Regions from separate parts of the Kaistia defluvii genome, predicted to be linked through region 1. Evidence: predicted binding sites of a transcription regulator. Region 1 holds the regulator's gene; each other region holds the start of a gene.

Region 1 (3,270 bases):
GCCCTATCCGGATTGGCAGAAGCTGGCCTGGACCGGTGCCCTGCTCATCACCTTTACCGTGCTGGCGCTCAACATCGTCGCTCGCGCCTTCCTCAGCCCCAAGGCTCAAAAATGACCCAGTCCGCGATGAACACGGCCGGCATGGCCGAGAAGATCTCGATCCGCAATCTGAAGTTCTTCTACGGCGACAACCTCGCGCTGAAGACCATCAACCTGCCGCTGTTCGAGAAGAAGGTCACCGCTTTCATCGGCCCGTCGGGTTGCGGCAAGTCGACCCTGCTGCGCGTGCTGAACCGGATGTACGACCTCTATCCGCGCCAGCGGGCCGAGGGCGAGGTGATCTTCGACGGCAAGAACGTGCTCGACCCCGACCAGGACCGCAACATGCTGCGCGCCCGCGTCGGCATGGTGTTCCAGAAGCCGACGCCGTTCCCGATGTCGATCTACGACAACATCGCCTTCGGCATCCGCCTGTATGAAAACATCTCGCGCTCCGAGATGGACGGCCGGGTCGAGGCGGCGCTGACGCGCGGCGCGCTCTGGAACGAGGTCAAGGACAAGCTGCACACCAGCGGTCTCAGCCTCTCCGGCGGCCAGCAGCAGCGCCTCTGCATCGCCCGCACCATCGCGGTGCGGCCGGAAGTCGTGCTGTTCGACGAGCCCTGCTCGGCGCTCGATCCGATCTCGACCGCCAAGATCGAGGAACTGATCGACGAGCTGACGACCGATTACACGATCGCCATCGTCACCCACAACATGCAGCAGGCCGCCCGCGTCTCGGACTACACGGCCTTCATGTATCTCGGCGAGCTGATCGAGTTCGACGAGACCACGAAGATCTTCACCGCCCCGAGCGACAAGCGCACGCAGGACTACATCACCGGTCGCTTCGGCTAAGCCGGGCCACGGGTAGGAGCACGACATGTCCGAACACATCGTTTCCAAGTACGACGAAGAACTGAACGACGTCGCCCGCCGCATCGCCGAGATGGGCGGCATGGCCGAGCGTCTCGTCGACGTCGCGGTCGGCGCGCTGATGCGCGTCGATGCCGCGACCGCCCGCACCGTCATCGCGGACGACAAGAAGCTCGACGTGCTGCAGCGCGAATGCGAAGAGCGCGCCATCATGATCATCGCCCGGCGCCAGCCCATGGCGATGGACCTGCGCGAAGTCATCGCCGCGCAGCGCATCGCCAGCGATCTCGAGCGCATCGGCGACCTAGCCAAGAACATCGCCAAGCGCGTCATTGCGCTGGACGGCCACATCCAGTCCAAGCGCTTCAACACCGGCGTCGAGCACATGGCGCAGCTGTCGCTGGCGCAGCTCAAGGACGTGCTGGATTCCTACGCGACCCGCGACGTCGACCAGGCCTACCAGGTCTGGAAGCGTGACGAAGAAATCGACGCCATGTACACGTCGCTCTTCCGCGAGCTGCTGACCTACATGATGGAAGATCCGCGCAACATCACCTTCTGCACGCATCTCCTGTTCTGCGCCAAGAACATCGAGCGCATCGGCGACCATGCGACCAACATCGCCGAGACGGTCTATTATGTCGTCACCGGCCAGGTCCTGGCCGAGGATCGTCCCAAGCAGGATGAATCCAGCACGACCGCCGTCGCGTATGAGAAGAACTGACCCCTGCGTCAGGTTTACTGGGATATCCGTGAATGACGCCACGCGTTATGATCGTTGAGGATGAGGAGGCGCTGAGCCTCCTCCTCCGCTACAACCTCGAAGCCGAGGGCTATGCCGTCGAGGTGGTGCCGCGCGGCGACGACGCCGAGATGCGCCTGCTCGAAACCGTACCCGACCTGCTGCTGCTCGACTGGATGCTGCCGGGCATTTCCGGCATCGAGCTGTGCCGCCGCCTGCGGGCACGCGACGCGACCCGCACCCTGCCGGTGATCATGCTGACGGCGCGCGGCGAGGAACAGGAACGCATCCGGGGCCTCGCCACCGGCGCCGACGACTATGTCGTCAAGCCGTTCTCCGTGCCGGAACTGATGGCCCGCGTGCGCGCCATCCTGCGCCGCTCGAAGCCGGAGGTGATCGCCTCGCTGCTGCGCGCCGGCGACATCGAGCTCGACCGCGAGACGCACCGCGTCCGCCGCTCCGGCCGCGAGCTGCATCTCGGCCCGACCGAGTTCCGCCTGCTCGAATATCTGATGAAGAGCCCGGGCCGCGTGTTTTCCCGCGAGCAGCTGCTCGACGGCGTCTGGGGCCGCGACGTCTATGTCGACGAGCGCACGGTCGACGTGCATATCGGTCGGCTGCGCAAGGCGGTCAATCGCGGCCGCGTCAAGGACCCGATCCGCACGGTGCGCGGCTCCGGCTACTCCTTCGACGACCAGTTCGCGATGGCGTGAGGGGATCCCGTGGCCGCTTCCTGATGGGAGGGGCGGGGCAGTCTTCCGAAAATTCAGCCCAACCAAAAAGCCGCGTGGCCCTCCACGCGGCTTTTTGCATGCAACGAGCCAGGGCAGAAAAAAAGGCCGTGCGCCCCGGGGGAGGCGACACGGCCAGACTTGCATCGCAGTCCGACGGTGGGAGGAGGCCGTCAGCCGCGGCGCGGCGCAATCAGGCGCCGACAGCCTTCTTCTGGCGACGATCATGCACGGGCTGATAGGCAACCCGCGAATGATATTCGCAATAGGGAATGCCGGAATTCGAGCGCTGGCCGCAGAAGTGGAAATCCTCGGTGCTCGGATCGCCGATCGGCCACTTGCAGGTCTGCTCGGTCAGGGTGAGGATCGTCGCGTGCAGGCTGATCGGAACGACGACGTCGTCCGAACCAACTGCCCGGGGCACGCGCCGCGGCTCGGGTGCGATCTGGCTCATCGGCTTCAGGGCCGTGTTGCCGGCGACGAGTGGCCTGACGGGATTGGGGCGCCCTGTCGTGACCGAGCGTCCGTTGGTGGCAGCCGCGGGCTTGCGGGCGCGAGCGACCGGCGCCGTTGCCGGCTTGGCACGGCCGGAAAGGCTCAGCCGGTGTACCTTGCCGATGACCGCATTGCGCGTTACGCCGCCGAGTTCCGAAGCGATCTGGCTTGCGCTCAAGCCGTCGGTCCAGAGTTTTTTCAGCAACTCAACCCGTTCGTCCGTCCAAGTCATAGCGTGTCCTTGTCGGTCGGAGCGATACCCGGAATCCTGTCGCGGTCGTTCAGCCGGGATGCCGGACGACTGCGGACGCCATACAAGGGTCAGGGGGAGGTACCTGCTCGATATTTCGTGTCTTAACGAAAATTAAGATACTATATGGCGTGACT
Region 2 (3,270 bases), on a different contig from region 1:
CCGTCTCGTCCGCACCGGTGCCGACCACCGTCACGCCTTCAAAGCCGAAGCGGGTGGCGTGCTGCGCCAGCGCCTCGGGCAGGGCGATCTCTTCCTGAACCACGCCCTTGGCGTCGACGCGGACGAGGGAGGACTGCGTCTTGTTCTTTTCGCGCTCGGGATTGCCTTCCGAGGCGAGCCAGAAGCCGCCATCGCTCGAAAGCGCGATGCCTTCGAGGTCGAGGTTCTCGACCGGCTTGCCATCCTTGGTGACCGTCATCTCGTCGGTGATGAGGGCCGGGGTCTGGGTGGCGTCGATGGTCAGGATGCGGCCGATCTTCTGCGCGCTGTCGATGACGGCGTAGAGCTTGCCGACCTCCTTGGCGTCGGCAACCGTGCCCGAGAGGGCGGCCCAGCCGATCGGCTTGCCGTTCTTGTCGGCCGAGACGAGGGTCGGGTAGGCGGCCGGCGCGTCGCTGCGCTCATAGATCGTCACGACGGAGCCGATCAGGCCGTCCTCGCGCAGATCGTTTTCGGCGGCCGTCACGAACAGGTTGCGCGAGGGGATGGCGAGCAGGCCTTCCGGGCCGATGCCGCCCGGCAGCGCCTGCAGGAAGGTTGGGGCCTTACCGGCGCCCTCGTCCTTGTAGACGCCGACCAGCGAGGCCCGCTCGGAGCCGACGAAGATCAGCTTGTCGGCGCCGAAGGTGCCGACTTCGGCGCCTTCCGGCTCGTTGCCCTTCTTGTTGCGCTTTTCCGGGTAGTGGCCGAGGCGGACGGTCTCGTATTCGAGCGCGGTGCCCGAGTCATAATCGAGCGTGCCGTCGATGTTGAAGATCGAGAAGCCGCGCGAGCCGCCCTTCCAGTCGCCCTCATTGGCGGTGAAGAACCGCTCATTGTCGATCCATTGCACGCCGTCCGGCTCGCGAGCGACCTTTTCCATCTTGCCGGAAAGGCCGATCACGCCGTCCTTCTTCACGTCGATGCCATCGAGATCGACGGTGCCGGCCGAAAAATGCTTCACGACCTTTCCGGTGGCGAGGTCGGCGATGACGATGTGGTTGTTCTCCTGCAGGGTGAGAACAACCTGGTTCTTGTCGTTGATATCGACGAATTCCGGCTCGGGATCGGTCGGGGCGATGTCGGCAAGGCCCGTGACGTCGATGACCGTCTTGCTGGCGCAGTCGACGGAACCATCGGCGCCGATCGCGAAGCTGGTCAGGTTGCCGCCCGGCAGCTGCGGGATGGCGCCTTCGTTGATGTCCTCGTCGCGCTCATTCTCGATCGCGATGGCGAGGAATTTGCCGTCCGGGCTCTTGGCGAGCGAATCCGGCTGGCCGGAGAGATCACAGGTAGCCTTCACGGTCTTGGAGGCGAGGTCGACGATGGCGAGATGGCCCGAGGGCTCGCTCTTCGACTTGGAGGTGACGACGCCGACCAGGGCGAAGCCGTTGGCGACGACGGTCGAGGTCGGCTCGCCGCCGAGAGCGACGGTGCCGGCCGGCTTGGGGGCCTTCGGATCGGTTATGTCGATCAGGCCGATACGCTCGCCGGGGCTGTCGGTATAGACCAGCGTCTTGCCGTCGGCGGTCGCGGTGATGATCTCGGCGACCGTCTTCTTCTTCGCGTCGGCATCGGCAGGCAGGTTGTCGACGACATGGAAGGTCGCGATGCGGTTGAAGTTTTCCGCGGCGTGGGAGGCGAGGGCGGTGCCCGCCAGGAGGCTGGCTGCGAGCGCGCTGCGCAGGATCGGCTTGAGCATGGTTTCCTCAATCATTTCAGAGAGGTCCGGGGCGGAAAGCGCCAAGGATTGCCGGCAATAGACCGAGCGCGCATGACGGGAGAATGACAGTTTCCCGCGGCTCGCCGCCTGGCTTTCGAAGATTTCCACAGTCCATTGAAAGGGCGGCTGGACAGGCCGGGAGCGCTTTGCTACATACCGCCTCGTTCCGGGCGTCGCGGCGAAGGCTTCGAGGCCGCCACGGAATGGGTGCATAGCTCAGTTGGTAGAGCAGCTGACTCTTAATCAGCTTGTCCTAGGTTCGATCCCTAGTGCACCCACCAAATTACCGACCGTTCGCGGGTTCCAGAGCCTTCTTGTTTTCGCTCTGTAATGTCAGCGAATGGGTGCATAGCTCAGTTGGTAGAGCAGCTGACTCTTAATCAGCTTGTCCTAGGTTCGATCCCTAGTGCACCCACCATCTTCGACAAGGCCGCCAGTCTCTGACTGGCGGCCTTGTTCGTTTCCGGACCTTGCCAGACCCACGGCCTTGCCCGACTTATACGGGAACGTCCCGGCGTCCGCGCGGTTGATTGCCCAGCGGGCGGGCGGATGGTCTACTGGCCCGACGACAACAAGGAGTGGTGAGCCGACATGAATGTCCTTCAATGCAGGATGGCGCTGGCGGGTCTTGGCTGGAGCGTCGAGGATCTGGCGCGGCATGCGGGTGTTCCGGCTGATGCGGCGCTGCGCTTCGATGCCGGCGAGGTCGTGCCGCCGCACGTCTACGAGACGCTGCGGGACACGCTTCAGGCTGCCGGCATCATCTTCGAGGACGAGGGCCAGATGCTCGAGGGCGGGCCCGGCGTGCGGCTCCAGCGCAACCATATCGACGAGGGCAAGCGCCCGGAAGAGCTCAGCTCGGCGAATGACGGCTGAGTTAGCCGCGTTATTCCGACGGGCCAGTTCGGCTGCGTATTCTAGTGAAACGACGTCGTGACCTGAGGAGCGTCTGGGGCGTCGGCGGGGCCATATCGTCGAACTGCATGACCTCCCCGGGATAACGGGCTCGACGCAACTATTGGACCAACGGCATCGAAGAGCCTATCCGCGCTCTCGCCGTACATGAAGAAGATGTACCATCCTTCACCCCATTCATCTCCGTCAAACTCTCCCAAGCCGTTGGAGGTGATCACATGGGCTAGTTGTTCGCCAAGCTCTTCCATGGCTCGGCGTTCTGCTGGATGAGCTGCATTGGCAAATGGCAGATGGATGATGAGTGCCTGCTCTGCTTGTCTTGCCACTGGTTGAGCCTCTGCCGGTGACAAGAGTGATCCAAAAAGTGCGCAGATCGTGCCGATTATTCCAAAAATGCGCATCTTGATTCCACGTTGGCATGTATGCCGCAGCCGCGGGGGTTTCGGAGAGTAGGGGGCTCGATATCAGGTAGGCCGCAGCGCGGTCTGCACCTCCCGCCTGTCTAGCCGGCTATCTCTCTGCGTGTCTGGTGAATTCCCTGCGGCCCTAGCTGCCTAGCGCCGCTTCGGCAGCGTCGTTCCGAAGACGTGATC
Region 3 (3,270 bases), on a different contig from region 1:
GACGACCGCGTCGGCGTCTGGGTGCGCCGCCCCGAAAAGGGTTTCGAGGCCGAAGACAAGATCGCGGCGATCGGCATCCGGGTGCGGCGATGGGTGACGTTCCACGGCATCTCGATCAATGTCGAGCCGGAGCTCGACCATTTCGACGGGATCGTGCCCTGCGGCGTGAAGGGCCATGGCGTTACCAGCCTGGCGGATCTCGGGCGGATCGTGACCATGCCGGAAGTCGACGCCATCCTGCGCCGGGAGTTTGAGGCGCTGTTTGGCGAGACGGTTCGCTAGCGCGATCTCGCTCGATCGGCCGTGCACGCGCTCAGGCGTCTGGGCGCACCCGGAAGGGGACAGGCTCGGCCGAATCTCTTTCGTCGACATCGACCGCGCTGACGCGGGCCATGCGCGGGCCGGCATGGCAGGCGAAGAGCATTGCGGCGACATCGGCCTCGTCGCCGGTGAAGACCGCCTCCACCTCCCCTCCGCGCCGATTGCGGACCCATCCGGACAGCCGCCGGGCATTTGCCTCCCGTTCGGTCCAGGCTCGATAGCCGACGCCCTGTACGAGCCCGGATATCATCACATGGACCGTGCGTACCGTCATTCCCGTCCCCCTTAGCCGAGCAGCCGCAGCACGGCCGGCGCGAGATCGGCAACCTCAGGCACGATCACGTCCGGCGGGAAAAGGTCGAACTCTTCCCCCGTGCCGTAGCCCCAGCCGACTGCCGCAACCTTGATCCCGTTCGACCGCGCCCCCTCGATATCGTAGCGCCGATCCCCGATCATGACACAGCGCTCCGGATCGATCGCCTCAACCGAAAGGATGTGGCCAATCAACTCGCTCTTGTCGCTGTGGCGGCCATCGAATTCGGAACCATGCACGACGGCAAAGAATCGGGTCAGGTCGAAATGGTCCAGGATCCGCTCGCAGAACACGCGCGGCTTGGAACTGGCGAGGAACATCTGCACGCCCGAGTCCCGCAGGTCAGCAAGCGCCTCCGGAATGCCGTCGAACACGGTGTTCTCGTAGAGCCCGATCGTGCCGAACCGCTCGCGATAGTGGCCGAGCGCCACCTTCGCCAGAATCGCATCGCCGTCCAGCATGGCGGCGAAGCTGCCTTCCAGCGGCGGGCCGATCGCGGCGCGCAACGCCAACTCGTCGGCGGCCGGGCGATCGAGCTTCTCCAGCGCGTAGAGGATGGAGGCGCTGATGCCGGGATAGGGATCCGTCAGCGTCCCGTCGAGATCGACGAGCGCGGTAAGCTTGGCAGCGGTCATGGGCGATGCGTTCCGTGAAGGCGCGGGAAATGCCGCCGGATTGCGCGCTTCCCGCCCGGTCGTCAAGCCTGCCCCTCGCCCCTTCATCAAATCGTCACCCAGTTGCGCGACGAGAGCAACCGAGGCTCTCTCGCCAATCGTCCGCGTCGCCAAGCCCGCGACGTTCTGTTACCCTGCCCTGGTCCGACCTCTCTGGGTCAAAGGAGCCGATACCGCCTTGTCGCGACCCTCAGCCCCTCTTCCCGTGCAGGCGACGCCATGAGCATCGCCATCCTCCTGGCCCAGATCTTCTGCCTGCTCGCCGCCCTCATCCATTTCGGCAGCATCGCGCTGGTGACCTTGCGCGGCCGCGCCGGTCGTCTCGACACGGCGAATCCCCACGGACAGCCGCCCGTCAGCATCCTGCGACCGGTCTGCGGCATCGAGCACGCGATCGACAGGACGCTCGGCTCCGGCTTCGGGCTCGATTATCCCGATTACGAACTGATCTTCTGCGTCGCCAGCGCCAGCGATCCGGCAATCCCCGGCATCCGCCGGCTGATGGCGGCGAACCCGGCGGTTCCCGCCCGCCTGCTGATTGGCGACGACCGCATCAGCATCAACCCGAAGCTCAATAATCTGGTGAAGGGCTGGGACGCGGCGAAGCATGAGTGGATCGTCATGACGGACAGCAATGTGCTGATGCCGCCGAACTATATCGATCGCATGCTCGATCGCTGGGACGCGACCACCGGGCTGGTCTGCTCGCCGCCGCTCGGCAGCGAACCGGAGGGCTACGGCGCCGAGTTCGAATGCGCCTATCTCAACACCTACCAGGCCCGCTGGCAGCTCGCGGCCGATGCGCTGGGCCAGGGCTTCGCGCAGGGCAAGTCGATGTTCCTGCGCCGCGAGAACCTGGATCGGCATGGCGGCATCGCGGCGCTTGCGGCCGATCCGGCCGAAGACGCCGCCGCCACCAAGGCGATCCGCGCCAACGGTCAGCGTGTCCGCCTCGTGCGCCAGCCCTTCGCCCAGCCGCTCGGCGCCCGCGCGCTGCGCGCCGTCTGGAGCCGCCAGTTGCGCTGGGCCCGGCTCAGAAGGGTCACCTTCCCAGCCTTCTTCTGCATGGAGTTCCTGACCGGAGGCCTTTTCCCGATCGCGATCGCGACCTGGCTCGCCTTCAACGACGCCATTCCGGGCTGGATCGCGCCGCTTTTGGCCGTCGCCTGGTACGGGGCCGAAGCCTTCCTGGCCAAGAACCTCGACTGGCACTATTCGCGCCGTTCACCGCTCGCCTGGGTGCTGCGCGATCTGTCGCTGCCGGTCCTCTGGATTGCCGCCGTCTGCGGCAACGGCTTCGAATGGCGCGGCAACCAGATGGACGTCAAGAAGGACAGCCTGCTCGCCACCGAGGCGGACTAAGCCGCCACAGCCGCTAGGCGAACTCCATGATCACCGCGTCGACGGCAAGGCTCTCGCCCTGCTTCACGGCGATCCGCTCTACCGTCAGATCGCGATCCGCGCGCAGCACGTTTTCCATCTTCATGGCCTCGACGATCGCCAGCGTCTCGCCCGCCTTCACCTCCTGCCCCTCCTCGACCGCCAGCGACACGACAAGGCCGGGCATCGGGCAGAGCAAGAATTTCGACGTGTCGGCCGGCTTCTTCTCCGGCATCAGGCTGTAGAGCGCGGCGATGCGCGGCGTCATCACCCGCGCCACCACGTCGATGCCGCGATAGAGCAGCCGATATCCGGAGAGCGCGGGGCGCACCTGCACCGAGAGCGGCTCGTCGTCGATGGCGCCCTCCCAGACGAGATCGCCCGGCATCCAGTTCGACAGCACGGTGACCGGTGCCTCCGCTCCCGGAAGCACGATCTCCACCTCCATCGGCAACAGGGCGATTCCGGTCGGGCTTTCCAGTTCAACGGTGTTGCCGCCGATCGAGACCACCCATTTCTCGCGCCAGTTTCCGGCATGCGGCGCCAGGCGGCCGGCCAGCCGATCGAGCCGATCCTTGCGCA

Evidence for each region. Region 1 encodes PhoB, which activates phosphate uptake and scavenging genes when phosphate is short. Its sites were predicted from a motif close to TGTCATNNANCTGTCAT; they were not measured.
Region 2: a site for PhoB is predicted at 1,814-1,830, ahead of ABIE08_RS08775 (esterase-like activity of phytase family protein). Genes of this name have one in related genera too.
Region 3: a site for PhoB is predicted at 1,351-1,367, ahead of ABIE08_RS07625 (ceramide glucosyltransferase). Genes of this name have one in related genera too.

Annotation. Positions count from the first base shown of each region.
Region 1 is NZ_JBEPSM010000002.1:142,007-145,276, forward strand. It holds gene pstA (phosphate ABC transporter permease PstA) at 1-115, shown strand, start outside; gene pstB (phosphate ABC transporter ATP-binding protein PstB) at 112-897, shown strand; gene phoU (phosphate signaling complex protein PhoU) at 923-1,639, shown strand; gene phoB (phosphate regulon transcriptional regulator PhoB) at 1,672-2,370, shown strand; gene ABIE08_RS13680 (GcrA family cell cycle regulator) at 2,582-3,115, opposite strand.
Region 2 is NZ_JBEPSM010000001.1:1,847,787-1,851,056, reverse strand. It holds gene ABIE08_RS08775 (esterase-like activity of phytase family protein) at 1-1,741, opposite strand, end outside; tRNA gene ABIE08_RS08770 (tRNA-Lys) at 1,968-2,043, shown strand; tRNA gene ABIE08_RS08765 (tRNA-Lys) at 2,105-2,180, shown strand; gene ABIE08_RS08760 (DNA-binding protein) at 2,354-2,638, shown strand; gene ABIE08_RS08755 (hypothetical protein) at 2,680-3,078, opposite strand; gene ABIE08_RS08750 (sterol desaturase family protein) at 3,232-3,270, opposite strand, start outside.
Region 3 is NZ_JBEPSM010000001.1:1,620,260-1,623,529, forward strand. It holds gene lipB (lipoyl(octanoyl) transferase LipB) at 1-282, shown strand, start outside; gene ABIE08_RS07615 (acylphosphatase) at 314-595, opposite strand; gene ABIE08_RS07620 (HAD hydrolase-like protein) at 607-1,269, opposite strand; gene ABIE08_RS07625 (ceramide glucosyltransferase) at 1,528-2,670, shown strand; gene ABIE08_RS07630 (acetyl/propionyl/methylcrotonyl-CoA carboxylase subunit alpha) at 2,684-3,270, opposite strand, start outside.